Regions from separate parts of the Pseudoalteromonas sp. JC28 genome, predicted to be linked through region 2. Evidence: predicted binding sites of a transcription regulator. Region 2 holds the regulator's gene; the other holds the start of a gene.
The links. Region 2 encodes MetJ, which represses methionine synthesis genes. Its sites were predicted from a motif close to TAGACGTCTAGACGTCTA; they were not measured.
Positions count from the first base shown of each region.

Region 1: metK (methionine adenosyltransferase) is a predicted target of MetJ. The motif match lies at 7,284-7,301, and genes of this name have one in related genera.

Region 1 covers NZ_QOKX01000004.1:181,311-196,292, reverse strand. The annotation lists gene pdxA (4-hydroxythreonine-4-phosphate dehydrogenase PdxA) at 1-519, shown strand, start outside; gene rsmA (16S rRNA (adenine(1518)-N(6)/adenine(1519)-N(6))-dimethyltransferase RsmA) at 516-1,322, shown strand; gene apaG (Co2+/Mg2+ efflux protein ApaG) at 1,306-1,695, shown strand; gene DS891_RS10700 (symmetrical bis(5'-nucleosyl)-tetraphosphatase) at 1,795-2,592, shown strand; gene DS891_RS10695 (methyl-accepting chemotaxis protein) at 3,016-5,031, shown strand; gene tkt (transketolase) at 5,148-7,142, opposite strand; gene metK (methionine adenosyltransferase) at 7,403-8,554, shown strand; gene DS891_RS10680 (HDOD domain-containing protein) at 8,617-9,462, opposite strand; gene DS891_RS10675 (CYTH domain-containing protein) at 9,573-11,093, opposite strand; gene DS891_RS10670 (TIGR04211 family SH3 domain-containing protein) at 11,392-12,003, shown strand; gene DS891_RS10665 (outer membrane beta-barrel protein) at 12,153-12,815, opposite strand; gene DS891_RS10660 (sodium:alanine symporter family protein) at 13,020-14,450, opposite strand; gene ctlX (citrulline utilization hydrolase CtlX) at 14,533-14,982, opposite strand, start outside.
Region 2 covers NZ_QOKX01000008.1:22,540-37,521, reverse strand. The annotation lists gene DS891_RS17975 (type IV pilus secretin PilQ family protein) at 1-1,084, opposite strand, end outside; gene DS891_RS17970 (pilus assembly protein PilP) at 1,074-1,616, opposite strand; gene DS891_RS17965 (type 4a pilus biogenesis protein PilO) at 1,613-2,218, opposite strand; gene DS891_RS17960 (PilN domain-containing protein) at 2,235-2,807, opposite strand; gene DS891_RS17955 (pilus assembly protein PilM) at 2,795-3,874, opposite strand; gene DS891_RS17950 (PBP1A family penicillin-binding protein) at 4,004-6,460, shown strand; gene metL (bifunctional aspartate kinase/homoserine dehydrogenase II) at 6,536-8,884, opposite strand; gene metB (cystathionine gamma-synthase) at 8,889-10,109, opposite strand; gene metJ (met regulon transcriptional regulator MetJ) at 10,454-10,774, shown strand; gene DS891_RS17930 (malic enzyme-like NAD(P)-binding protein) at 10,855-12,096, opposite strand; gene rpmE (50S ribosomal protein L31) at 12,869-13,084, opposite strand; gene priA (primosomal protein N') at 13,299-14,982, shown strand, end outside.

The sequences.
Region 1 (14,982 bases), on a different contig from region 2:
GCGCTAGTAACTACGCATATCCCACTGGCGTACGTATCAAAGGCAATTACGCCTGAGCGTCTCAGCAAAGTCATTCATATTTTACATCACGACCTACAAACCAAGTTTGGTATTGAACAACCCAGGGTATTAGTTTGTGGATTAAATCCGCATGCTGGAGAAAGTGGTCATCTTGGTCGTGAAGAAATAGAAACCATTGAGCCAACACTGGAAATGCTGAATAAACAAGGCATGAACTTGGTTGGACCGCTGCCAGCTGACACCCTTTTCCAAGCTAAATATTTAGATAATGCTGATGCTGTGCTCGCAATGTATCACGATCAGGGCTTACCTGTGTTAAAATATAAAGGTTTTGGAAACTCAGTAAACATCACCCTAGGATTACCCTTTGTTCGCACATCGGTTGATCACGGTACAGCGCTTGATTTAGCCGGCTCTGGTGATGTTGAAGTGGGTAGTTTTGAATTAGCGATCCGCGAAGCAATTAAGCTCGCAACCAAAAAAGCACAGAATGCATGACAGATAAAGTACATCTCGGACACAGAGCGCGTAAACGCTTTGGTCAAAACTTCTTAAATGACAACAATATTATCGACAAGATAGTAACTGCTATCGACCCAAAACCTGAAGACAATCTGGTTGAAATCGGTCCTGGTTTAGGTGCTATCACTGAACCTGTTTGTGATTTAAGTGGCCACCTAACCGTTGTAGAACTCGATAAAGATCTTGCCGAGCGCTTGATCCATCACCCATTCTTGGGACCTAAATTAACGGTTCACCAAGGCGACGCGATGAAGTTTGACTTCTCTTCTTTAATCAAAGAAGGGGAAAAACTGAAGATCTTTGGTAACTTACCTTACAACGTATCAACCCCTTTGCTATTTCACTTATTTGAGTTTGCAGATCAGGTCGAGCATATGCACTTTATGCTGCAAAAAGAAGTGGTTAACCGTATGGTTGCAGGCCCTGGCAGCAAGGCCTTTGGTCGCTTAAGCGTAATGACGCAGTACTATTGTCACGCTATTCCTGTGATCGAAGTGCCACCACATTGCTTTAAACCAGCACCTAAAGTTGACTCGGCCGTTGTTCGATTGATCCCAAAAGATCCGTCGCAACGTACAGCTAAGAGCACTAAGCTTTTGAACACTGTTTGTTTAGAAGCGTTCAACCAACGTCGTAAGACACTAAGAAATAGCTTATCGAACCTGTTAACCGAAGAGCAGCTGCGAAACTTAGGTATCGACCCTACACTTCGCGCTGAAAACCTGTCGCTTAACCAGTTTATTGAAATTGCAAATTGGATATATGACAACTCAAACTAATATTGGCTCACCTATCAAAGTATCGGTGGAGACCTTTTACGTTGAAGCGCAATCACAGCCTGAAAAGGATAAATATGTGTTTGCCTATACAATTACCATCAAAAACCATAGCTTATGTAATGCCAAGCTACATAGCCGCTATTGGCTCATTACCGACGCTAATGGCAAAGAGACTGAAGTCGAAGGTGAAGGTGTCGTTGGTGAGCAGCCCACTATTCGTCCTGGCGAGAGCTATCAGTACACCAGCGGCGCGGTGCTCGATACTCCCGTTGGTACAATGGAAGGGTTTTATTTAATGCGTAATGAGTTTGGCACTGAGTTTAAAGCGCCAATCAATGTATTTAGACTTTCCTGTCCAAATATTTTGCATTAATACCATTTTTATTTTGCGGAAGCGGGCTTACCCCGCGTTCCTCATACATGCTAGACATCAGAATAAAAACATTGAGTTATAAAAAACCACAGGTAATAAATGGCAAAATACGCAATTGGAGACTTGCAAGGCTGCTTCACTCCACTCATCGGGCTACTCGATCAAGTCAACTTTAACCCAAGCCAAGACCATTTATACTTTGTCGGTGACATCATCGCCAGAGGACCCGATTCACTTGCTTGCCTAGAGTTTCTCTATCAACACGCAGGCTCTATTAGCATTACACTCGGCAATCACGATCTCCACTTTTTAGCATGTCTTGCTTTGGGTGTCGCTCCGAACCCAAAAGATAAATTAGATGCGGTTTTTGCCAGCCCTAAATGCCAAAAATATGCTGACTTATTACGTGCACAGCCCCTCGCTATTTGGCTTGAAACACAGCAAACTTTTATTTCTCATGCAGGTATTCATCCAAGCTGGAATATTACGCAAGCGCTAGAATATGCACGCTTTGCCGAAACCATTTATCAATCAACAAAAGCCCCTGAGTTTTACGCCAATATGTACGGTGCTCACCCAGGACTTGAGCACAACAAGCTCAGTGAACAAGATAAATTTAAAGCCATTGTTAACGTCTTCACTCGAATGCGCTTTCTAAAACAAAATGGCGAACTGGATCTTAAGAACAAATCTGGCCTAAAAGATGCGGCAGGTCTCACTCCGTGGTTTGAGCTCAGCCAAACACCAGCCGAAACTACCCTACTTTTCGGCCACTGGGCTGCTTTGGAAGGCGAAACCAACAAGAAAAATATTATAGCCTTAGACACTGGCTGCGTGTGGGGAGGTCCTATGACGATGATAAATATCAACAGTGGTGAAAAGTACCAGCACAATTAAGCTATTTAACCTGAGGTTTGGATAAGAAATGAGCTAACTCGTTGTTTTTAAATTATTTCCTTATCTAGCCAGAGAGTTTTGGGGATAACCAGGCGAATTTACGCACCAATAGCTGGCTATTGGAAGTGAATTCAACGCAGTTAGCGCTAAAACTGGCTGCTAGAAAAGCATTAATTATCCGAAGCTCAGGTTATTTAACTTTCCTAAGTCGAATCTAGGGTAATCACCCACTTTAATTTTTACAAAACTAAGCTACACTCGAAGAAAACGTGAAGCTTATACTTTTTATCCGTTGAGCTGCTATTTTTTGTAATCCGACCTTTTTTACTGAATTTTTTTGTCACATCTGCTATAAAATACTTAACTTATCCGCAATAAATCCGATAAGTATCCGTATTGCTTTGTAAATTTTGTAGGACAGCTATGAATTTGACTGTTAGCCAACGTATTTGGGGTGGTTTTATTACCATCACCTTGTTGCTTCTTCTTATCGGGGGCAATTCTTTATTAAGAATTGCAAACATTGACAACTCAACTCAACAGGTTAATAACCTGTCTTTACCAGCACTCTCTAAAAGCTCTGCGCTGCAAGTAGAGTTTACTTTAATGAGCAAAATGGCTCAGGGAAGTTTTTACGCGCGTACAGAGACTGAACTGGCGACGCTAAAACAGCAATTTAAAGAGCGCCAGAAGATCTTCGACAAAACCTATTCAGAGCTGCAACAGGTCGTTGCTGCTAATAATAAATTGGCCTCAAGCAGTCGTGATGTTGGCAAAAGTTATGATGCGTTCGTAAAAGCCATGAACAGCTTGGTAAACGAGAAAACAACTGAGCTTTCGTTACGGGATAAATTAAAAGAGCAGTTATCAACTATCGATGTTGCCGCAGAAGATGCGACTATGGTGACGGTTGATATCATTGATTTGGATGGCTTAGAAGAGGCTGACAAACGTGCTTTTCAAGCTGCAAATAACTTAGAAAATAACTTTTCTTCTGTTGTGACTAGCGCCAATGATATTGTTACTGTTGAAGACATCAATACACTGGAAATCGTAAGTAGGGATCAAAGCTACCTCGTTGAAGAGCTAGGTCGCAATATTGATTTGATGCGTGGCCCCGTTAGCGCGCTTGATAGTAGTTTGTTTGCTGATCTCGAAGACTATTACACTAATTTGAAAGATGCAGTTACCGGCAGCAACAGCATCGCGGAAAATCAAAAACGCTTGATCAATGCGATAGCCGAGACACGTAAAGAACTAACCAATGCAGAAAAAACCACAAAAGCAGCCCTATCTCAGCTAGATGATTTACTCTCTGAAGCGAGCCAAGTCGCCTTTAACTTACAACAAGGCGTACGTGCCGATGTAGGCACAGCAAACCTATGGACTTGGATTGGTATGATAGTAGCAACGTTAATGGCCGTCGGTGTTGCCTACATTACCGTTAGTCGTATCACAAAACCGCTATCGGAAGTAAATCGAGTCTTAAACATTGTCGCCAGTGGCGATATGACACAGCGCTTAGATGACACAGCAAAAGATGAGTTTGGTGAATTATCTAGAAGCTGTAACACCCTAATCTCTAGCTTACGTGAGCTTATTACTGGCATCATTTCTCGTTCGACACAGCTTGCTGCAGCGTCCGAAGAAACATCGACTATCACTACAGAATCAAGCCAAGCAATTAAGAATCAGCAAGCACAGGTAGAGCAAGCAGCTACCGCTACAACTGAGATGAGTAGCACGTCTCACGGTGTAAGCAACAGCGCACATCAAGCACTACAGGAAATTAAAAATGCTGATAAAGAAGCTGAGCGTGTTAAAGGCATCTCACATGAGAACAAACACACTATTGAGCAACTCGCAAGGGAAGTGGATGAAGCCTCTCGCGTGATTAACAAACTACACCAAGACAGCGCTTCGATAGGCAGTATTTTGGATGTTATCCGTGGCATTGCCGAGCAAACTAACCTCCTTGCACTAAACGCTGCAATCGAAGCTGCGCGTGCGGGTGAACAAGGTCGTGGCTTCGCTGTAGTGGCAGACGAAGTACGCTCGCTTGCAAGTAAAACTCAAGAGTCGACTCAAGAAATTCAAGCAATGATTGAATCCTTACAAGCCGGTGCCGAAGAAGCGGTAGGCGCAATGTCAAAAGGCAAGCAGCAGGCGGAGTCGTGCGTAAATCAGAGCGACCTTGCTAATGAAGCATTAAACTCTATCACTGCAGCCGTTTCTCAGGCCCATGATGTGAGTGAAGAGATTGCAAACGCGGCGAATGAGCAACAGCAGGTGGCACAGGAAATTAGTGAACGTTTGGAATCGATTGTAACAATCGCAGAGCAAACAGCTGAAGGCGCAAGCCAGACCTCAATCTCTAGTTCTGAGGTTGCTAAACTCGCCGAAGAGTTACGCTTATCGGTAGAGCAGTTTAAGGTTTAACTTTCTAACCTGAGCTTTGAGCAGGAAGCAATCTCAAAGCTTTAGGTGGTTTAGCCAAACCACCTAACACAAAAAAACCCATGCATGGCATGGGTTTTTTTGTTTCTTTTCTTTGATTATGCAAACAATGCGTTTGCCTTCTCAATGATATTTTCTACCGTAAAGCCAAATAGCTTGAATAGCTCATCAGCAGGCGCTGACTCACCAAACGTTGTCATACCAACGATAGCACCATTTAGGCCTACATATTTGTACCAGAAGTCCTCAATACCCGCTTCGATAGCGATGCGACGTGTTACTGAGCTTGGTAGTACGCTTTCTTTATATGCTGGAGATTGCGCATCAAAAATGTCAGTCGAAGGCATAGAAACAACACGTACCTTTTTACCTTCTGCACGAAGCTTATCCGCAGACTCAACCGCAAGTTGCACTTCAGAACCGGTGGCAATAAGGATGATTTCAGGCTCACCGTCACAAGATAGTACATAACCACCTTGCTTAATTGCTGCAACCTGCTCAGCGGTACGAGGCTGCTGCGCAAGGCCCTGACGGGTAAATACAAGTGCAGATGGGCCATCAGCGCGTTCAACCGCTTGCTGCCAAGCAACTGCTGACTCAACTTGGTCACATGGACGCCAGCTCGCAAGGTTTGGCGTAGTACGTAAGTTCGCCATTTGTTCTACTGGTTGGTGTGTTGGACCATCTTCACCAAGACCGATTGAATCATGAGTATACACAAAGATGCTTCTTTGTTTCATCAATGCAGCCATACGTACCGCATTACGCGCGTATTCCATAAACATTAGGAATGTCGCACCGTAAGGGATAAAGCCTCTGTGCAGTGCAATACCATTCATAATGGCAGACATACCAAATTCACGCACACCGTAGAAAATGTAGTTACCCGCAGCATCTTCTGCCGTTAAGCCTTTAGATTGATCCCAAAGTGTTAAGTTAGAACCCGCAAGGTCAGCAGAGCCACCCATAAACTCAGGTAGAATTGGGCCATAGGCATTCAATGCATTTTGTGATGCTTTACGAGTTGCTGGGTTTGCAGGATTCGCTTGAAGCTCTGCGATATACGCTTCTGTTTTCTCAGACCAGTTTGCTGGAAGCTCGCCTTTCATGCGACGCTCAAATTCAGCAGCAAGCTCAGGATAATGCATTTGGTATTCAGTGAACTTAATCAGCCAGTCACTTTGTTGATTTTGACCACGCGCTGTTGCGTCCCATTTCGCGTACACATCTTCCGGTACTTCAAATGCGCCGTGCTCCCAACCAAGGAATTCACGTGCTGCTTTGATTTCATCATCACCTAGCGGTGCACCGTGACAATCATGGCTACCTGACTTGTTTGGTGAACCATAACCGATAACCGTTTTACAACAGATAAGGGTTGGTTTGTCAGACTCTGCTTGCGCCGCTTCGATTGCCGCTTTAATCGCATCGCTATCGTGACCATCAACACCGGCGATAACATGCCAGCCATAAGACTCAAAGCGTTTTGGTGTATCGTCGCTAAACCAACCTTCAACTTCACCGTCGATTGAAATACCGTTGTCATCCCAAAATGCAATCAGTTTGCCAAGACCAAGGGTACCCGCAAGTGAACAAGCTTCGTGTGAGATACCTTCCATCAAACAGCCATCACCTAAAAATGCATAGGTATAGTGATTAACGATGTCGTAATCTTCACGGTTAAACTGTGCAGCCAATGCTTTTTCAGCAATCGCCATACCTACCGCATTGGTAATACCCTGACCTAATGGGCCTGTAGTCGTTTCAATACCTGGCGCATAACCATATTCTGGGTGGCCTGGTGTTTTGGAGTGTAGCTGACGGAAGTTTTTGATGTCATCAATTGATAAGTCATAACCCGACAAATGCAACAATGAATAAATTAACATCGAGCCGTGACCGTTTGATAATACAAAGCGATCTCTGTCGAACCACTCAGGATTACTTGGGTTGTGCTTTAAAAAATCGCGCCAAAGTACTTCTGCGATGTCCGCCATGCCCATAGGGGCTCCAGGGTGGCCAGACTTGGCCTTTTGTACAGCGTCCATGGAAAGAACGCGAATTGCATTAGCAAGTTCTTTGCGAGATGGCATGAATTCTCCTACCTTTAAATGTGTTTCGCGGGGGTTTGAGCCCATTCTTACTTATTTATATGGCTAACTGCAACGGCAAAGGCCATAAAAAAACGGGTACAGACGGACTTTTTCCGACCATTAAAAAAGTTTGCACAATTTTGGACGTCTAGGCGTAAAATAACTAGTCAATGCCTAGGTTTTTTGGTTAGAATACGCCCCTTAATTTTTCGCGCTGTTCCTGATGTTTGTGAAGCGCAATATTTGTGAGCATAAATACAATGGCTAAACATTTATTTACTTCTGAATCTGTTTCTGAGGGTCATCCGGATAAAATCGCCGATCAGATCTCTGATGCGGTTCTAGATGCCATCCTTGAGCAAGATCCAAAAGCACGTGTTGCGTGTGAAACTTACGTTAAAACCGGTATGGTTATGGTTGGTGGTGAAATCACGACTAGCGCTTGGGTTGATATCGAGGAATTAACTCGTAAGACCGTGCGTGAAATTGGTTACACACATTCAGACATGGGCTTTGACGCTGATTCATGTGCAATCCTTAACACGATTGGTAAACAATCACCTGATATCAACCAAGGTGTTGACCGTACTCGTCCAGAAGAGCAAGGTGCTGGTGACCAAGGCCTAATGTTTGGTTACGCGTGTAACGAAACTGACGTACTTATGCCTGCGCCTATCACTTACTCACACCGTCTAGTTCAGCGCCAAGCGCAAGTTCGTAAAGACGGCACGCTACCTTGGTTACGTCCAGACGCTAAGTCTCAGGTAACATTCGCGTACGAAAACGGTAAAGCAGTAGGTATCGACGCGGTCGTATTATCTACACAGCACTGTGATTCGGTATCACAAGCTGACCTTGTAGAAGCGGTGATGGAAACTATCATCAAGCCTACACTACCTGCAGAGCTTATCACTGAAGCAACTAAGTTCTTCATCAACCCAACTGGCCGTTTCGTTATCGGTGGTCCTATGGGTGACTGTGGTCTAACTGGTCGTAAAATCATTGTAGATACATACGGCGGTATGGCACGTCACGGTGGTGGTGCATTCTCAGGTAAAGATCCATCAAAAGTTGACCGTTCTGCAGCTTACGCAGCGCGTTACGTTGCAAAGAACATTGTTGCCGCTGGCCTTGCTGACAAGTGTGAGATCCAAGTGTCTTACGCAATCGGTGTTGCTGAGCCTACTTCTATCAGCGTAGAAACTTTCGGTACAGCTAAGCTTGATGAGTCGCGTTTAATCGAACTTATCCGCGAGCACTTCGACTTACGCCCTTACGGTCTAATCACTATGCTAGACCTTGAGCGTCCAATTTATCAGCCTACTGCTGCTTACGGCCACTTTGGTCGTGAAGAGTTCCCTTGGGAAGCAACAGATAAAGCTGACGCACTACGTGCAGCAGCAGGCCTATAACCCCTGCTGTAAAAAGTAAAAAAGGCGCCAAGAGCGCCTTTTTTAATACCACGGATAATCCCCTACCCGATAAATACTTCGTCGACATCATCTTTTAAGTTTTGATACTCATCTTCATGCAGATTAAGCTCAATCATCACCTTGTCTTTAAATAAATACCAATCCGCTGCGCTTCTAAAGTGTTTTGCTTCGAAACAGAGATTTTCAGCCAGTTTAAGTGCCGCAAAGGTTTGCACATGCTGTGCATCTTTTTGCTCTTCAAGATAGCTAACGTCATGGTGGCGCAAAATCATCTGGCATATTTCTTTAGGTAAGTGCCAAGACGTCGCAAGAAAGTAGCCTATCACAGTGTGAGGCACTGGATACTTTTGCTGCTCGTAGTAAATAAGCGTTTGCTCAGGTCGCTCTATAGACTGCTTTATTACCTCAGCGTAGTCAGGATATTTTACGGCCATTGCTGGGATCCCGGCATCATGAAACAGTCCGAGCAGCTGCAAATTCTCCATCGGTAATGATGCCTTCAAATGATGTCCAACCACCATCGCCGCTTTTGAAATATCCGCAGCGTTATCCCAAAACTGCTGCAGTGAGATACAGCACTTTGACTGCTCAAACGCATTTTTAAGCAAATACCCAGTCACTAGCTGCGTAATACAGTTAACGCCCAAAAACATCACTGCTTGTTTTATATCTGTGATTGTACGGGCAAGACCATAAGCGGGTGAATTAATTACCTTTAACACCGCAGCTGACGCACCAACATCTGCCGCAATAATATCCGCCACGGTAAATAACTCAGGCTCCGGTTGTGATAATTCATTTTGTAAGGCTTGTAATATTTCAGGCTTAGCAGGTAAGTTAAATCCGCCGCGCAAATCATTCAGCACTTTATCGTCAATATCGATCATTGGGCTACCTCAGAATTGATACACCCAAGTTTAGTTCATCACCTGATATTTGCAGTATTGATTGTAATGAAGTGGTACAAAAAAGCGGGATAAAACCCCGCTTAATCTGGTTAGAACCAATATGGTTCGCTATGCATGGAAGATTGTCGACTTTGCTCCATAGCACTTATCAAAAAGTCAGATTTTTGCTTAAGCCATGCCTGCACTTCTTGCAGCTCGTCTGCGTTTTGGCTTTGGCAAAGTTGATATAAATACGCCAGTGTTTCTAGCTCATAAATACCATAAACGATATCAATCCAAGGCGTTCTAAACACTTTGCGCGCTTCTTTATCGTAAAGCTTGCCCAGACAGTTACCGCTTAGTAGCGTGTTTTCTAACTTTATTCTCACATGTAAATAATCTCTTTCAGAAAGCGATTTATCCTGTGGAAGCAAGTTTTTCAGCTCTTGCCAGTCTTTATCAAATAATTGGCTTGCGATTTCTGTGACAGGTAGCTCTGCTGCACTCAGTGCTTTTTGATCCCAGTTTTTACGCCACGCTCTATCAACCAGCCAGCGAGTAAGTGAAAGGATCAAACGGTTATAGCGGGTGCAATGAAATAAATCTTCAATGTCCGTCGGTGTCGGCTGAACATCTTGCAAATCGGTAATGACCTGCGCCAACTCGGGAAACTGATTAAGTTTCTTATGATAAGCATGACGCTTTGAGGTATAGGTTTTTAAATGAATTGCATTTTCGACCCAGGCAAGTTCTGACAACAACCATTTTAATTCGTTACGAATACTCTCAGTCGAGCTTTTATCAACGATGTCATCGAACAACCAAAACGCGTGGCGGATAAGCGAGACTCCATCAATAACACGTTTTAATGTCTTGAGACTTGGTTTATTAAAATAACACTGCTCATGCTTCTGGACGAACTGAATACCATAACTGACTGTCGCAATTAGCGCTTGTTCTTGCGTTACCTGAGATTTGAGCGGTACAAACCCTATAAACTTATTTGGTTTTAGAGGCTTATCATCGGCAATTCGATACCCTCTGGCGGCCTTTGAGTATAGTCCCAAACGCATACCAGCCTGTTTAATTAGGTGATCGGCTAATAAGAAAAGATCTTCTTTGTTTCCCTCAATGAGCTCTATTTCAAGCTCATTGATTGGCTCCATCTTCCCTTGGGCTGCTATTTCCCCTTTATCCAACACGACTTCGATTTTGGTTCCTGAATCCGTTTCGATTAACCAAGTTCGACGAATGAAATTCGTACTGAAGATCGGGAATATGTTTTCTGCGATAGACTCAAGTTGCATGCCGTGAGGCCAAATATTCGCGTCAAACGCTAACAAGTCAGGACGTCCTGATTGAATAGGTAAATTGTACTCTGGTCGTTGATGTAACCCTCCTACAACTTCTCCCGCAAGCTTAATCGTTTGCTCGCATTCATCATTGCAACAACGCGTTCTTAGGCCGATATCTAGCGCACGCAATTCACGATTTGGCGTGTCAAAGTAGGCGTTAGTTAAGTTTTTAGCAGGCTTGTTAGTGACCGTTTTTGCAAACTGTGTGATGAGTGCAGGGATCAGCGGAACTTCATTATCTGAAACCAAAAATTTCAGTTCTATTTCAGTGTCCATTAGGGCAGTGTTTTACCTATTTGTCTAAGGGAGGATCAAAATATACAAAGGAGGCTAAGTTTGCAATCTTTTTATCCGATGAGAAGTGCACCAAATATGCGCTAAATCAATAGATAGTCGGGCTAATTTCGCTGAACGTCAGCGGATTAATAACACCGAATCATTGCGTTAAATGCTGCAATTTTCATTATGTAATCAATTATTTCGCGCCATTCAAAATAAACAAAGCCTTGCTATTAGGCCGCGAAATCCCTACTATTTTGTAAACTTTACGACCCAAAGAATAAAAGGCCCACGCATGTTCAACTTTAAGCAATTTATCATTGCGAGCCTGCTCTTCACCAGCTTTATAAGCTTTGCCGAAGAGCCAGACGAAAATAGCACAGTAAACACGGCAACACCAAACGGCTATATTAGTGACAATCTTTTTATTTTCATGCATACAGGTCCAAGTAAAAATTATCGAATTTTAGGTTCTGTTGATGCTGGTACGCCAATCACTATTTTGAGTGGCGCTAATGACGAGTTTGTCCAAATTAAAGACGACAAAGCAAGAGAAGGTTGGGTAGAAAGTAAATTTGTCACCACGGAGCCAGGTTTAAAGCAACAATTAGAGGCGGTTAACCAAACCTTGGTGGAAACCCAAGAGGCGCTGAACGACGCCCAGCAGCAGCTTCCAATGCTGCAGCAAAACAATACCAATTTGCTAGCTGAAAATGCTTCACTTCAAGACACTATTTCAGGGCTTGAAAAGCAACTACAAGATGAGCGTTTAGCACAGCAGCAAAAAGTCCAAAAAGAGCAACACCAGTTGCTCACTTACGGTGGCATCATCGGGATCAGTGGCATTATTATCGGTGTGATCCTGACGCTATTTTTATCTCGTAGAAAGCGTTACGACGGCTGGTAAGTGGTTATATACCTATTGAGGTTAGATAACTTCGTCACTGACGGTTCATCTAAACTCTATTGTCAAAATTGATGGGGTGAATTGCTCAATTCGCCCCACTCTAAATACAGTTCTGAAAATAACCTTTCTCTACTATGAATATCAGCGTATTAAAAAGCCCAACCAAGTAACATGGATATATCGTGCAAATTATGCTCATATTGAACTACGCCTGTGTAGTCATATTCTTTTGATTCTTTAATATTCAAAAGAGAGTATTCCAAACCAACATAGAGATTATCTGTTAGTCGATACTCAACACCTATCGAGGTATAAATATCATTACCGCTATCACCTGAACTAGTGCTGCCTGTAGGAACCAATTGTGCAGGGATCACATCTTTGTATTGCCAATGTGCCATTCCAACTCTTATATTTGCATTAATATTGGTAGACACCTCAATCTCTCCCTTAATCCCCAACCTCAGAGATTCGGTATCAATAGGAAACCTGACTCGATATGAGTAGTCATATGGGTTTTGATAGATTCCAGAGAGTGTGTTAGAAACGTGAACGGAATATTCAGCTAGTGACTCACCATGAAAATGCTGTGCGATTTCAAGAGCTAAATGATCTGTAAGCCCAACACCGAGCCTCAGCCCCCATGAATCAGAATTAGCGGATGACGCACGCCTATATCCTAAGTCAGATTCTTGCTCGGCATAAAATTCATTATTGGCTTTACCAAAAAGTACTTCTGAAAATATGGCAATATCAGCCTTCGCGTACATAGGCAACGATAGTACTGCCAGTCCAAATAATTGTTTTTTCATTATCACATCAGTGTTTAAAGATTAAAAAGGAAGCAATATTTAGTTTGAAATATTGAAGAGAAAAGCGGGAGGAAGTATACACAGAATATAAAAAATTTAAACAAGGCGTATGATTGAAAGTTTGGAGATACTTTTTAACTTAAAAATATCAAAAATAAATAAAGGCCGGAAAATTCGGCCTTTATTTATTCCATCTAAAACGTATTAGGCTGAACTCTTCGCATTAATATTACCCCAAATGCCAGACTCAGTAACTCCTTGCACTTTGACCTTATCGACTTCGAATACAGGTTCTTTCCCTTTTGCTCTTTGCAGATGATAATCGGCCGTAACCGCCAAGATAGTGGGTGTAAGGCGCACGATGGCAATAACATTCACCACCGTCATTAAACCCAATGCGATGTCGGCAAGATCCCATACCTGTTTTAGCGTTGCCGAAGCGCCCCACAACATCATAGACAAGTAGCATGCGGTATAAATTGAACGGCCAACTTTATTGTCCAGATGGAATAAGTGTAAGTTACTTTCAGCATAGGCGTAATTAGCCACTACAGAGGTGAAAGCAAACAAAGTGATCGCCGCAGCGACAAAGTACACGCCCCCAGTTGCTAAATGCGCGGTCATCGCAGATTGCGTCAGCCGTATGCCTTCCATCTCACTGCTAATATCTATATCTGCCAATAGAATTATGACAGCAGTACAACTACACAACACGATGGTATCAAAGAATACGCCTAGCATTTGGATATAACCTTGGGTCACGGGGTGATTGGGAATTGGCGACGCACTTGCCGATGCGTGCGGCACACTACCCGCTCCCGCCTCGTTAGAATAGAGCCCACGCTGAATACCATTTTTGATAGCTGCGCCAAGTGCGCCTGCGCCCGCTTCTTGCAAACCAAAAGCTGAAAGCAAAATATCTTTGATCATGGCAGGGACTTGCGAGTAATTCATCACGGTAATAATAATGGCCGCAAGGACAAAGACTAATCCCATTACTGGCACTACCTTTTCAGCAAATCGCGCAATCGCTTTGAAGCCACCAAGAATAATAGAGCCGGCAAGGACTGTGATCACAATACCTGAATATAAGGTTGGAATATCAAACGCATTATTGAGCGCATCGGTGATGGTATTGGTTTGCATCGCGCTAAAGGTAAATCCATATCCCAAAAACAAGCAAAAGGCGAAGCATACTGCAAACGCCCGACTTCCCAATCCCATGTGAATATAATAAGCAGGACCACCTCTAAACTCACCTTGGCTATCTCGCACTTTATAGACTTGCCCAAGTACACTTTCGGCAAAGCCTGTTGCCATCCCCAAAATGGCTATCATCCACATCCAAAATATCGCACCACTGCCACCAAGAGAAATAGCAACTGCAACACCTGCAAGGTTACCGGTTCCAACTCGAGCTGATAGCCCCGTGCATAACGCTTGAAAAGAACTGATGGTATTGTCATCACCCTGACTGCTGCCCCGTAACAGGCTAAACATATGGCGAAACTTTACAATTTGTATCCCTCGCAAAAGAATAGTGAACCAAAACCCTGCAAATAGCAGGATATAAATAAGTATCTGGCCTTCTCCCCATAAAAGCCCATTAATACTCTTAACTGCACTTTCAAACATAGGCGATTCCTGTTTTATTATTATTTGCCGTTTATCTAGGGCCTGTTGACCTTCTTGACGGATAAACAGGCCCTAGTATTATTTAACGGTTATTTAAATGGACTCCAGCAATCATACAACGCACTGAGCCACCTGCGGCTTCAATTGTCGGTATATCAATAGCAACTAGCTTAGCTGACTTTTCAATGACAGCAATTTGCTCAGGCAACAACGCCTGATAAGCCGTTGTGGAAAGCGCAAGTATGTGTCCCATGCTTCCTTGTAGCTCAATCGCGTTGCCGCAAAAATGTTGGATCTGCTGATAAGATAGCGCAATCAGGGTGTGGCCGCTTTGCGTAAAACGGTTAATAAGCTGTGCCCGCTGATATTCTGGCACCATATCTAGGCATATCATGGCGAAATCGGTGGCGACACACATTAAGACATTAGTGTGATAAACAGGCACTTCATTCTTATCATAGGCATTAAATATCTCTGCCTGTAGTCCCAACTGCTCGCAAACTTGATTAACTAACACGGCGTTGGTGCGCTT
Region 2 (14,982 bases):
GCGCTTGTAATTCCTTGGCTTCTCTAGCAGCGAGCTCTTCAGATGGCGCGACCATCAAAATAGAGCCATCCATACGCTTATCTAGCCCTTTCACACGTAACACAACATCAAGCGCTTGATCCCAAGGTACACCATCTAAACGCAAGGTTATATTGCCAGATACGGTGTCACTCGTTACTAGGTTAAAGTTGTTTGTATCGGCGATGATCTGTAGTACGGAGCGAATTGGAATATCCTGAAAATTCAACGTGATCGGCTGACCTCTATACTCTTTTTTATCGCCAAAGGTTTTATTACCTTCGTCTTTTTCAACTGATAAGGTAAAGATGTTATCAAGCTGTTGATAGGTAAACTTGAATGCCGCATTTGGCTCAATCACAATGCGGCTTTTATTGTCTTCTTTAAAGGTTTCTATGCGAGATACCACAGTGCCAAAATCTAACACATCGAGTTCGTATAGCAGGTCTTCTGCAATATCGATATGGTGGAAGTCCGCAATGATTTTACCACCGCGCTCTTGTACATCGATGGCCGCTTGGTTGTGCTCAAGAAACGCAAGTACTTTAGCTTCACCTTTCTCACCGCGACGAAAATCGATAGCTTGAATTTGGTTGATAAACGCAGTGACTTTTTGACTTTGATCTTGTTCAGAGACAATCGGTTTATTAGACACTTCCACTATCACAAGGTTATTCTTAACCTCGGTTTTATATAGCTTCAGCTCATCCATGTTGATGGAAACGGCAAAACCACCATCTCTGAGTTCACTGGTAATGCCTTGAATACCAGCTTTATCAATACTCAAAGCTTTTAAGCTTTCTTCAAACTCAGCCTGCTGGAAAAACAATTCAATACTGGTGCTTTCGCCGACAACACGAACTTTTGGCTCTGTATTGAGTTTTTCATCAAACACCAGTTGTAGCTGAGTTTCCCCTGTCGGAACGGGGTTATAGCGAATGTCATACAACATAGGAATGGCATGCGTAATTGACGAAAGGCCAACTAAGGCAACACCGAGCACAGAACGCCATAATGTTCGAGTGCTTTTAATGGTTGATTTTATAACGTTATTGTTAGTATTCACTCGTGCCACCTTGTTCCGCTTCTAACATTTCCACTTTTGTTAGCCTTTCTTTCCAACATCCCGTTCCATCTGGGATCAATTCTAATAATTCTAAATGATCGGCATGTACACTCAGCACTTTGCCATGATACAGGCCCATATATTCACCACGCTTTACACGATACAAGCCTTGCGTCGCCGCTTCGATTAGCGCCCAACGACCATCAGACTTGGCAATAATGCCTTTCATACGTAGATTATCCAACGGAAATTTCTCCAATGGATAGCGATCTCTATCTGGATCTGGATGTAAACAGTTTTTAATTTGAACTAGTTTATTTTCAATCACTTCAGGCTGGGGCGCAACAAAAGGGCTACGCAATTCTGAAGCGCTATACTTAAATGGCTCATAATTTTGCATTTCAGGTATAGGCTCGATTTTTGGTGTTGAGCTTGCTTTTACCTGATCAATAAATTCTTTTTGTTCTGCAGTACTATCATTACAACCCGAGATGAACATCAACGAGGTCACGCAGAGCATCAGTCGGATCATTTCTGACCTCCTTGCTCATAACGATAAGTTTTTGCCACAACACTAAATACCAGCTCGCCATTTCCTGCATTTTCGATTCTAAAATCATGTAGGCTGACTATACGAGGTAATTCAGATACCTTACTCACAAACTGACCAAATTCATGATACTTACCTATCACTTCTAGCTTAATCGGCAATTCGGTATAAAACTCTTTACGTACCTCTGGCATCCAGCCAATTTTTAGGAAGGTTAATCCGCTTGAGGTACCAACGTAAGTCAGATCATCAAGTAGTCCAGGCGTTTCGTTGGAGCTTGGCAGTCGTCTCAACAGCTCAGTGAATTGCGCTTCCATATCAATCATTTGCTGTTTATATAGCTCTAGATTGTTTGCTCTTGCGTATTTAATCCGGTAGCTCGTTCTCAGCTCTTGCTCTTTTTTAACCGCTTGGTCGTAGCGGTCAATGGAACTTGAGACCATCAGGTTATAACCCAATACCATCATTAGTAAAACCACCAGAACGGAGCATAAAACTTTTACAGGAAATGGCCAATGACCAATATTATCGAGCTCCAGCTCATTCCAATCTATTTCTTTTAAACTGTTTAAGTCAAAATTCATGCACTGTGCCTCCGCCCTATTTCGCTTTATCGGCTAAGTGGATGTCGTCATGAGACTTAATATAAAAGTGCATCGTAAAATCACTCAGTAATTTTGAACTTTGCTCACCGGCTACTATGCCTTGGATCACCGGCCGCTCTATTAAATATGATGATTCAACTTGTCGTAGCATTTGCGATAAGCGGTTGTTTGATTCACTCCGACCAATGACTTTGATCATATTGTCTTGTCGCTCAAGACTGGTGAGATAAACCCCAGCCGGAACCACTCGCGCTATTTCATCGATAATTTGCGTGCCGAGACTGCGGTTGAGTTGCAACTCCTCAATAAGCCGAATACGGCGCTGTAAATTTTCTTTTTGCTTATTCAGGTCGTTAATCGCAACTATCCGTGAATCTAGTTGAGTGATCTCGCTTTCGAGATAGCGGTTTTTAATTTCTTGCCCGGTTTTTAAGCCGTCATAGAAGCTGCCAAGCATGTACATTAACAACAGACAAGCCGCAATGATCACCGCAATGATAGTCAGAAAGATTTGTTGCGACGCTTGCCTTTGCTGCTCGCGCCAAGGAAGCAAATTTATATGTGGCATGATGAGAAGCTCCTTAATGCCAAGCCTGTCGCTAAGGCGAATTGCGCTTTATGCTTTTGCAGCACATGCCTATCTACTTTTGGTGCAATCTCCATATCAGTAAACGGGTCTGCCACTATTGTGTGGATCCCAAGCTCATCAATGAGCAGTTTATCTAAGCCATCCACTAAAGCCGTTCCACCCGTCAACACGATGTAATCGATATGATCTTTACCACTGGTCGTCATAAACATTTGCACTGCTCGACGAATTTGCTGCAGCATAGAAGTTTGGAAAGGAGCCAAGACTTCAAAGGTATAGTTTGGAGGTAAATCCCCCGTCGTTTTCGCCAGTTCTGCTTCATCGTAGGTTTTGTTGTAATAAGCAACAATGCTGTTGGTATATTGCTCACCACCAAACACTTGGTCACGAGTGTAAATCGTTTTCCCAGATTGAATAACGCTAATCAGCGTAAGCACTGCGCCAATATCTATCATTGCTACGATTTTATCAAAGGCATCATTTGGCAGTTCAGGGTAAATGACATCCATGGCTCTACTTAGTGCGTAGTTTTCTACATCAACAACTTTCGCTTTGAAACCCGCTTCTTCCAATGCGCCAACCCGTGCTTGCACGCTTTCGGTACGAGCCGCAGAGAGCAGCACATTCATTTTTGACGGATCGGCTTCGTTTACTCCAATTTTTTCAAAATCTAGACTAACTTCATCTAACGGGTAAGGGATCAGGCTATCTGCTTCTATTGCTATCTGAGACTCGAGTTCAGCATCAGTTAATGACACATCCATAAAGATCACTTTTGTAATCACGGTCTGACCGGATACGGCAACTGCTGCATATTGCGTGAGCTTTGGAATGCGCCGCTTCATTTTGGTTATCGCGTTGCCGATCGCTTCAATGTCTTGAATGGCCCTTTCATTTACTGCTCCTTTCGGAATAGGTTCAATCGCAACGGCTTCTACTCGGTAGCTGGAACTTGTCTTCGACAGCAACACCGCTTTGACACAATGGGAGCCGATATCGATCCCTATCATCAGAGGTGCTTGTTTTTTTAGTAGTTGGCTCAGCATGTGAAGCGCCCGTTTCCTTTTAAGACTGTGTACCATAAAAATTTAGCACACAAAAATATTAATCGTTTTTTAATCAAGATATACTAGCAGTGTCTACCTGTAATTGGGAGTCTAACTAGGGATAATTCCGTGAAATTATTGAAAAGATTTTTACAATTCGTTTTTGTTTGTACCCTTTTAGGCGTGTTGACACTTATCAGTCTTTATTATTATGTCAAATCTGACATACCAAGTGTAGAGGTTTTGAAAGATGTTCAACTACAAACACCCATGCAAGTCTTTACACGAGACGGAAAACTCATCAATCAATTTGGTGAAAAGCGCAGGATCCCTGTACGTTTGCAGGATGTTCCACTCCCCATGCGAAAGGCATTCTTAGCGACAGAAGATAACCGCTTTTACGATCATTTCGGTATTGATCCGATAGGTATCGTCCGCTCCGCTATAGTACTTATCACCACAGGGCAAAAAAAGCAGGGAGCCAGTACGCTCACCATGCAACTTGCCAGAAACTTCTTCTTAACAAGAGAGAAAGCCTATATTCGTAAAGTGAAAGAAATCTTTATTGCGTTGCATATTGAGCAACTATTAACGAAAGATGAAATTTTTGAGCTTTACTTAAACAAAATTGAACTGGGCAATCGCGCCTTTGGTATCGGTGCTGCAGCGCAAGTCTACTACGGTCGCTCACTATCAGAATTAACTTTAGCAGAAATGGCAATGATTGCAGGCCTGCCAAAAGCGCCTTCTGCGTTAAATCCAATTCGTAACCCAGAGCGCGCGCAATTGCGCCGGAATGTTGTGCTCGGACGAATGCTTGCTGAAAAGTATATTACCCGCGCAGAATATAGTGAGGCGACACAAGCTCCTATCACGGCTAAATTCCATGGCGCCGAAATCGAGCTGTATGCACCTTATATTTCTGAAATGGTTCGCGCCTATATGGTTGAGCGTTATGGTACTGATAAAGCTTATAACTCAGGCATGAAAGTTTACACCAGTGTGGAGTCTGACATGCAACAGGCTGCTCAGCATGCATTAGTTGATAATTTACATGCCTACGATATGCGTCACGGCTTTAGAGGCGCAGAAGAAACCTATTGGCATGCTGAAACGGAATCGCCGCTAAGCCATGAAGGCATTATTACTCGCCTTAAAAAGGTCAATGAAATTGGGCCGTTAAAAGCCGCTGTGGTGCTAAGCATTGCAGAGAAAACGGCCGACCTGCTCTTAAAAACCGGTGAGCAAATTACATTGGAATGGTCAGGCTTAAGTTGGGCCAGACAATACATCAGTGAAACGCGTCAAAGCTTACCACCAAAAACAACCGCAGATATCCTCGCGCCAGGCATGCAAGTGTTTGTCCGTAAACAAGACGACGGTTGGATGTTAAGTCAGTTGCCGCAGGCATCCAGTGCCCTCGTCTCACTTGACCCGCAGGATGGGCGTGTCAAGGCGATTGTGGGCGGCTACAGCTTTGAGCTTAGCCAATACAATCGTGCTACCCAAGCTAAGCGCCAGGTGGGTTCAAACATCAAACCCTTTATTTATTCATCCGCATTAGAAAATGGCTATACCCTAGCCACCATTCTTAATGATGCCCCGATTAATCATTGGGACAGAAGCGTTGGCGTGGCTTGGCGTCCGAAGAATAGCCCTGAAGTGTATAACGGCCCAATCCGTATTCGCCGAGCGCTTGCACAATCGAAAAACGTGGTATCTGTTCGTTTGATCAAAGGCGTTGGCATAAATAAGGCTGCTGATCACTTGCTTAAATTTGGTTTTCAAGACGCAGATATTAATCGCAGCGAGTCATTGGCGCTTGGTAGTGCTGCACTGACTCCTATTGAAATGGCGCGCGGCATGGCCACTTTTGCAAACGGCGGTCACCTCATTGAGCCGTATTTTATCGATAAAATTACCGACTCATTCGGCACTGAGCTGGGTTCTGCAGAGCCGCTATTGGTCTGCGACGAACAGCAGATGGAAGAACAACCTGAGCGCTGTGCACCGCAAGTGATTTCGGAGCAAAACGCATTTCTGATTGCTGATGCGCTTCACAGTGCTATCTGGGGTGGTGGTAGTTGGAAACACGATACGGGCTGGAGCGGCACAGGCTGGCGTGGTCAATGGTTAAAACGTCGTGACCTTGCTGGAAAAACGGGTACCACCAATGACTCAGTAGATACTTGGTTTACGGGCTTTAACCGTAATGTCCTCACCACAGTCTGGGTTGGCTTTGACGATGCGAGTAAATCCTTGGGTCGTGCGGCCTACAACGCTAACCTTGGTAATAATCAACTTGTTGGCGCAGAAGCCGGAGCGATTTCAGCACAACCTGCTTGGATAGACTTTATGCGTGAGGCGCTTAAAGACGAGCCTTTGGCTCCGATAGAGCCGCCTCCAGGGCTTATTTCAACTCGGATTGACTTAAAGACAGGGCTTTTGTCTCGCAAGAACGATTACACATCTCGGTTTGAATATTTCGAGCAAGGTACGGCCCCAACCAAGTACGTATTGGATACGGATAGCAGCACACCGTTTGACGATACCGCGCCGCTACCGACTCACGAAGAGTTATTCTAAAATAGAAATGCCGATACAGATGTATCGGCATTTTTGTCTTATACCAGTTGTATTATATCTATTTTCTTAAAAGAGTTATTTTAGATTTTGCGTCAGCCAGAATAAATCGGAATGTATTCCCGCTGCTGTCACTTCTTTACCTGCCCCCGGGCCTTGGATCACCAGCGGATTTTGTTCATACCATTTAGTGTGGATCACAAAAATATTATCACCCGGTGTTAAATTCGCGATTGCCGAGCCATTTGGTACCTGTGCAATGCCTACTTTTGCAGACACTTTGCCATTGCTTGCAATTTCAAGCGCACCAGTATAACGAAGCGCAGCGTCATTCGCTGTGGCCTTTGCATAGTGTGTCGCATAAAAGTCATCGAGTTGCTGGCGATTTTCTAAAAACGTTTGCCATGAACCCACACTCAAGGACTCTGGCATTAACGCCTCTAATTCAATATCGTCAAGCTCAAGCTCAATGCCTAACTCTCGTGCTAAGATCAAAAGCTTACGCTGCATATCTCGGCCAGATAGATCTTCGCGCGGATCGGGCTCGGTAAAACCAAGTTCTTGCGCCCCAAGCACTAGCTCAGAAAATGCTTCAGAACCATCATAGCGACTACAAAGCCAAGATAAAGTGCCGGAAAAGACGCCTTCAATTCTCACCACTTCATCGCCACTATTTTGCAGATCAGCCAATGCAAAGTTAATGGGAAGACCTGCGCCAACACTGGTATTGTAACGCCATAATAGGTTACGATCTTGTAACTGCTGACGCAGCTTTGAGTACCAACCTTGTTGTGCCGTGCCGGCATATTTATTAGCGCTGATCAAATGGCAGTCATGTTCAACAAACTGTGGATACAACTCGCTGAAACGCTCGCTCGCAGTAATATCGACCACCACTTTATGCTCGTAATCTAGCTCTTTAATACGAGTGAATAGCTCTGCTTCATTGTATTCGATGGCCTCATTTTGCCATTGCTGTTGCCACGATGCTAAATTCAACCCGCTTGGACAGAACAACATTTGCTTAGAACGCAGTAAGCCAACCAACTTAAGATCAAAGTGCTCACTCAGCTTAGCGACTTGGTTTTTGCATTGTTCGATAAACACTTCACCCACATTGCCAACACCAGCTACAATCACAGCAAGCTCTCTGCCTTTATTGACCAAACGTTCGTGCAATATAGCAAGTAGATCGCTATCAATTGCTTGATCGGTTAACACTAAGCTGTAATGGCGCTCTTGCAGCACAAAACGGGTGACAATCGCATGTTCATCCAATAATTCCAGAGCTTGCTGATGTAAGCCAGCAACATCCTGACTTGGGGCAACAATAGCAAAGCCTTGTACTTGCGACTCAATAATATTGGCTCGCGAATCCAGCGCTTTAATCACAACATGGCTAAACTCAGATGGCACCAGTAAGTGTGCCTCTCCACCTTTAACAAAATGATGAATGCTATGCTGAATAAGCTGGCTTAGCTGTTTCACTTCACCACTTTTTAGCTGCTCAACGCGTAACAGGTCAAGTTGTCCAAAAGTGGTAATAAAGCGCTTCTCTTTGCTATAGCCTGCCTTTACTATCTCAGTGCCAAGTGCATCGGCGTCAAAGCTGCTGCGAACTTGCAGTTTTATATCGGTATCTTTAAGTGGAGACAGCGTTTTTGCATGTAGTACTGGATTACCTAATCGTGCGAGTAATTCAGCTTGGCCACGACATACCTTTGTGTATTTTATGGCATTGGCGACTTTACGTGGATCAGTGCTGAATACACCCGTTGTATCCGTCCAAATTGATACTTGAGCCGCATCAAGATAACTTGCCAACAAAGTCGCGCTATAGTCACTGCCATTTCGGCCTAAAGTCACCGTTTCACCTTGTGCATTTGCGGCAATAAAACCGGTAACAATATAGATAGCGTGATCATCAATTGCGCGATAGCACGCTTCTTTGTTATGGGCGTGTAGTAACACCCCCTCTTGTTGTACAAATAACGTACGAGCGTCGATAGCTTTGGCTTCGATACCTTGAGAACTTAGGTAGTTTGCTAATATACGAGCCGACCATAGCTCTCCATGTGCAAGTAAACTCGCGTAGTGAAGATGCTGTTCTTCTCGTCCTAAAGCGATTGCTTGCAGCTCATTGACAAGCTGTTTGAGTAACACACTGTGTTGTTCACCTACAAACAGGGCATCAATTAATTCACGTTGATGATTTTCAACTTGTAATAAAACATCGTTGAATGCGCGAACATCTTGCTGCTCAAAGCTTTGCCATAACTTCACTAGGGTATTCGTTGTTTTTCCTGCAGCAGAAACCACAACACTGTCACCTAGTTGACATTGCTCTAACACTATCTTGGCAACCGCCTGATAACGCTCTGGCGAGCTTAAACTCGAACCACCAAACTTATGTACTACTTTTGCCATTTACTCACCACAACGCTACTGTATGTGCAGGCGTTAATTTGAATGACTTAGCATCATCACTCGCCTGACTTTCATCAATACATGCAAATCCCGATTCCAGATCTGCAATGAGATCCTGTGCATCTTCAATGCCTACAGAAATACGAATCAACGTGTCGCCCACTCCCGCTTCTAAACGTGCTTGCGGATCCATACCCGCGTGTGTCATCGTCGCTGGATGACAAATAAGACTCTCAACCCCACCTAAAGATTCTGCCAATGAAAAGTGCGTTAGAGACGTTAAAAACTTCGCAGATGTTTGCAGATCGCCTTTGATATCAAAGCTCACCATGCCACCAAAGCCGAGCTGTTGTTTTTTCGCAAGTTCGTGTTGAGGATGCGACTCAAGGCCAGGGTAATAAACTTGGCTAACATACGGCGACTTTTCTAAATACTCCGCAATAATCTGAGCATTTTCTTGATGTTGGCGTAAACGCACATTTAAGGTGCGCAGTCCACGTAGGGTAAGGTAGCTATCAAAAGGTGCACCTGTAATACCGATATTATTCGCCCACCAAGCTAACTCATCACCCAACTCCTGTGTACGCGCGATCACCGCGCCCCCCACGACATCAGAATGACCATTGATATATTTAGTAGTTGAATGCACGACTACATCTACGCCAAAGGCAATGGGGTTTTGTAATGCAGGAGACAAGAAGGTGTTGTCAGCGGCGACCAAAGCCCCCACAGCGTGTGCTGCATTTACGACAGCTTCTATATCCGTTAACCGCAAAATTGGGTTACTTGGTGTTTCAATCCAAACTAATTTAGGTTTGATCTGCTGCAGCTGCGCAAGACTTTCAGGTTGCGTGAGATCCAAGACGGCTAATTTGAGCAATCCACGCTTTGCAAGCGATGTAAACAAGCGATAGCTACCACCATAGCAGTCATGTGGAATAACCAGCGTATCGTCATGGTTAAGCAGTTGAGTTACTAGGTGAACGGCAGCCATGCCAGTGGCGGTAATAATACCACGAGCACCACCTTCAAGTTCGGTAAGTGCCTGTGCAAGCACATCACGATTAAAGTTACCGCTGCGGCCATAATCGTAGTCGCGTTTGGTATCAAAATCGGCAAAAGAATAGGTGGTAGAAAGGTAAAGCGGTGGCACTACTGCCCCATGCGCTTTATCAGCTTCTATACCGTGACGCACTGCTACCGTCGATTTATTAACTTGACTCATAAGGTCACCTAGATAGTTGGATGTTTAGACGTCTAAAAGGTTAGAGCAACAGAAACCAGAAGTCAAAACATTTATACTGCTAAATGGCTAAATAACTAGTATTTGACTATCTTTTTTAAACCGATAAAATTTCGCCACTCTAGGCGTTGCTAATACGACTGAGTTATTGAAAACTATGGCAGAGATTCTTCTATCTCGCTATGGCGGATTAGTTTATTCATCTATTTGAGTTTGGGATTTATCTTTAATTCGTAAGGTTATCCCTATATTCATGCGGTTGGTGAATAATGTAGACCAGAACCCAGTCATATTGGCATTGATGTAACTGAGGCAAGTACACAATTATGGCAAAATGGAACGGTGAGTATATTCACCCATATGCAGAACACGGTAAGAAAGCAGAGCAAGTAAAAAAGATCACGGTGAGCATACCTCTGAATGTACTCAAAGTGCTAACTGATGAGCGTACACGTCGCCAAGTGAATAACTTACGTCATGCCACGAACAGTGAGCTTTTATGTGAGGCGTTTCTACATGCCTTCACAGGTCAGCCACTGCCGAGCGATGAAGACTTGAGAAAAGATAATCCAGAGCGTATTCCTTTAGAGGTAAGACAAATAATGGAAGAGCGCGGTTTGGAGATCCCAGAAATAAACGAAGAGTGATAACTGCTCTTTCGCTCTGGAAATACAGACACAAAAAAAGCCTCAATCGAGGCTTTTTCATTTGAATAATACCAATGGTATTATTCCATATATCCAGCTGGCATATCGATTTGTGCCACGCCTGATTCAATTGCAGCTACCGCTACCGCTTTTGCGATACGAGGTAACAAACGTGGATCCATTGGTTTTGGAATAATATACTCAGGACCAAACTCTAGACTATCTACGTCAGCCGCTTTTAACACTTCAGCAGGTACAGGCTCTTTCGCAATCGTTCTAATTGCTTCAACCGCTGCAATCTTCATCTCGTCATTGATAGCGGTTGCGCGTACATCAAGCGCACCACGGAAGATAAACGGGAAACACAGTACGTTATTTACTTGGTTTGGATAATCCGAGCGGCCTGTCGCCATGATCAAATCATTACGTGCACCGTGTGCAACTTCAGGGCTGATCTCAGGGTCTGGGTTAGAACAAGCGAATACCACTGGCTTGTCAGCCATTAGCTTTAGATCCTCAGCAGAAAGTAAGTCTGGGCCAGAAACACCAACAAATACGTCCGCATCTGCAATCACGTCTTGTAACGTACGCTTATCCGTGTTGTTTGCAAACAGCTCTTTGTATTCATTTAGGTCATCACGACGAGTATGGATCACGCCTTTTCTGTCCAGCATATAGATGTGCTCACGTTGAGCACCGCATTTGATCAGTAATTCCATACAAGCAATAGCGGCTGCACCCGCGCCAAGACACACAATAATCGCATCATGAATATCTTTACCTTGGATTTCCAACGCATTCAGCATACCCGCAGCGGTTACAATTGCAGTGCCGTGCTGATCATCATGGAATACAGGAACGTCACAACGTTCAATTAGCGCGCGCTCAATTTCAAAACACTCTGGCGCTTTAATATCTTCAAGGTTAATACCTCCAAATGTGTCTGCGATATTTGCCACAGTATTGATGAAGTCTTCAGTGGTGTTGTGCTTAACTTCGATATCGATTGAATCAAGGCCCGCAAAACGCTTAAATAATAGTGCCTTACCTTCCATAACAGGCTTTGACGCCAAAGGACCTAAGTTACCCAAGCCAAGAATTGCCGTACCATTACTGATCACCGCAACCATATTTCCTTTACCCGTGTAACGGTATGCATTCGCCGGATCAGCCGCGATTTCACGTACTGGCTCTGCAACACCTGGGCTGTATGCAAGTGCTAAGTCTTTTACGGTCTCGGCAGGTTTAGTGAGTTCAACACTGATTTTACCTGGAACGGGCTTCTCGTGATAATCTAGAGCTTGTTGACGAAAGTCTGTCATGGCGCGATATTTTCCTACGAAGTTAATGTGAGAGTGTGGTAAACGTTCGCATTCTGAATGTTGGCAACCTAGCTAGCTGGTTACAGCAACACACAGTGCGATTAACTATATGAGCGACGACATTCAACCACTCAACAAGCGTATGTGCTTTGCTGTCGCGGTATGTCAATAGGACATATAGTTAATCGACCGTATTCACACAATACCGAGTTTTGCTCATTATTCAAGTAAAATCAGGTCTATCCACTAGCATGGTATTTTCTATACTTTTCCGAGAAGATAAGCTCAATTTTAAGAAATATTTCACAAATAAAATGACTAAAACTTAAAAAACAAGACGCTAAAATCAGCACGGAATGTATAAAATTAGCACAAATGTACACCAACTATAAAAACAATAAGAAAATTGCAACTTAACTAACTTTAACGTCAAGATACCGACATTTAATCGCAATATACTGACTTTAGTTTATATTAAGTGCTCATACCTGATACTATTTACTATATGAGCTTTGATTATTTTCACAACTTAAGCTCGTAAATGTTCAATATTTATCTGCTAAATAGAGTTTTTACTCTACCCAAGAGATCAGTAAAGTTTTGCTGCCAAACTGGCAAGTTTTTTATTTTAGAAGAATAAAAGACACAATAAGACGGGATGACTGACGGTCTATCTGCTGATGCAGAATAGGATGTATAAATCGAGAAGGTATTTTCAAACAGGCACAAAAAAAGCACCCTAAAGGTGCTTTTTTCGACTAGACCAACAAGATTACTTCTTGCTGCTAAGTGCACCGAAACGCTTGTTAAAGCGATCTACACGGCCACCTGTGTCAAGGATCTTCTGCTTACCAGTGTAAAACGGGTGACATGCAGAACATACGTCTAGGTGAATATCTTTACATAGCGTTGAACGAGTTTCGAACTTGTTACCGCAAGAGCACGATGCAGTGATCGTCTCGTAATTAGGGTGAATACCTTCTTTCATAGCAACCTCTAGTTAAGGCCGTATCGCTCTCCAAACCCGAAGTCTGGCACCATACGTAGTTATACAAAAATGTGGACGCGTATTTTAGTGCTTAACTGAACAATCTACAAGCAATATTTCAGAGTTTTTTATCACCGCCTCTGAGTAAGTTTTCAATTCGTACCACCTTAGGTATATACTTCGTCACTGCGCTCACTTTATGGAATTGTAATACATGCTCATTCTTGAAGTAGCTTTAAAGCTGCCACTGCACCGAACATTCGACTATTTGCTAGCACCAACCATGCAAGTTGAAGCAGGAATGAGAGTCACCGTCAATTTTGCCAACCGTCGCTGCACAGCGATTGCGCTTGCTAAAAAAGACGACACCGATGTACCAAAAGAAAAACTCAAGCAAATTATTGAGGTGTTGGACGAGCATCCTGTCTTTAATCAAGCACAACTTAGCTTTTTACACTTTGTCTCCCAGTATTACTGTCATCCAATTGGCGATACCTTATTCACAGCACTACCGGCAGTACTCAGAGATGGTGGAAGCCCAGACAAAACTCAGATCCCTATCGTCAGATTAACGGAAAAAGGGCAGAAACTACCAACACTGCGAGCCAAAAAGCAACAAGCGCTGCTTTCTCAATTATATGAAGGTGGTGCAATAAAATTAAGTGAACTCAAAGCGCTCGGATTTGCTAGCCAAACAATTAAAGCATTAGAAGAAAAAGCGCTTATCTCACAATCTATTGAGCATGATAGTGATTGGTCGCAAAACGAATTACAGCTAGGCGAAAAGCCACGCCTAAACGACCAGCAAGCGACTATTTGCAGCGCCGTCAATGCACAAGTCGGTTACCGTACCTTTTTAATCGAAGGTGTAACGGGAAGTGGTAAAACCGAAGTCTACTTACAGAGCCTTGAAAACATAATAAAAGCGGGTAAACAAGCACTGATCTTAGTGCCTGAAATTGGACTCACACCGCAAACAGTCAACCGCTTTAAGAAGCGCTTTAATAACCTGCCCATTGATTTATGGCACTCAAATCTAACCGATAACGAGCGCCTACATACTTGGCGTCGCGCCGAAAAGGGTCTGAGCGCTTTGGTTATCGGTACTCGCTCGGCCATTTTTTTGCCATTTCAAAATCTCGGCATGATCATCGTTGACGAAGAGCACGACAACTCGTTTAAACAGCAAGAAGGCCTGCGCTATCACGCCAGAGATCTCGCTGCATTTCGAGCGCATCAGGCACACTGCCCTTTGCTTTTGGGAACCGCAACACCGGCATTAGAAACATTACACAAAGCCATTACCAACAAATATCAACTCGTCACACTGAGTAAACGAGCGCAGACCCAGCACGACAACCAATTTCACCTTGTCGACATGAAAGGTCAGCCAGAACAAGGCGGGTTTTCACCAATGAGTTTACATTGGATGGAAAAAACACTCGCTCGTGGTAAGCAAGTTATGGTGTTTCTAAATCGTCGGGGCTTTGCACCAACATTGATGTGTCACGAATGCGGATGGCTTAATACCTGTAAACATTGCTCTACCAGCGCCACGTACCATAAAAACATGAACCGCTTGGTATGCCATCATTGTGGTGAACAGGACTTTGTACCGAGACAGTGTCCAGATTGCGGCAGCACCCAAATCATGCCCACAGGGCTTGGTACAGAACAACTCGAAGGCTTTTTAAGCGAACGCTTCACTGATATTCCCGTTACTCGCATTGACCGAGATTCTACGCGCCGTAAGGGCAGCCTTGAAAGCGCCCTTGAAGAAATTAATCAAGGTGGCGCGCGAATTCTGGTCGGCACTCAAATGCTTGCCAAGGGCCACCACTTTGCCGATGTCAGCCTTGTGATTATCTTGGATGTGGACTCAGGACTTTACTCTTGTG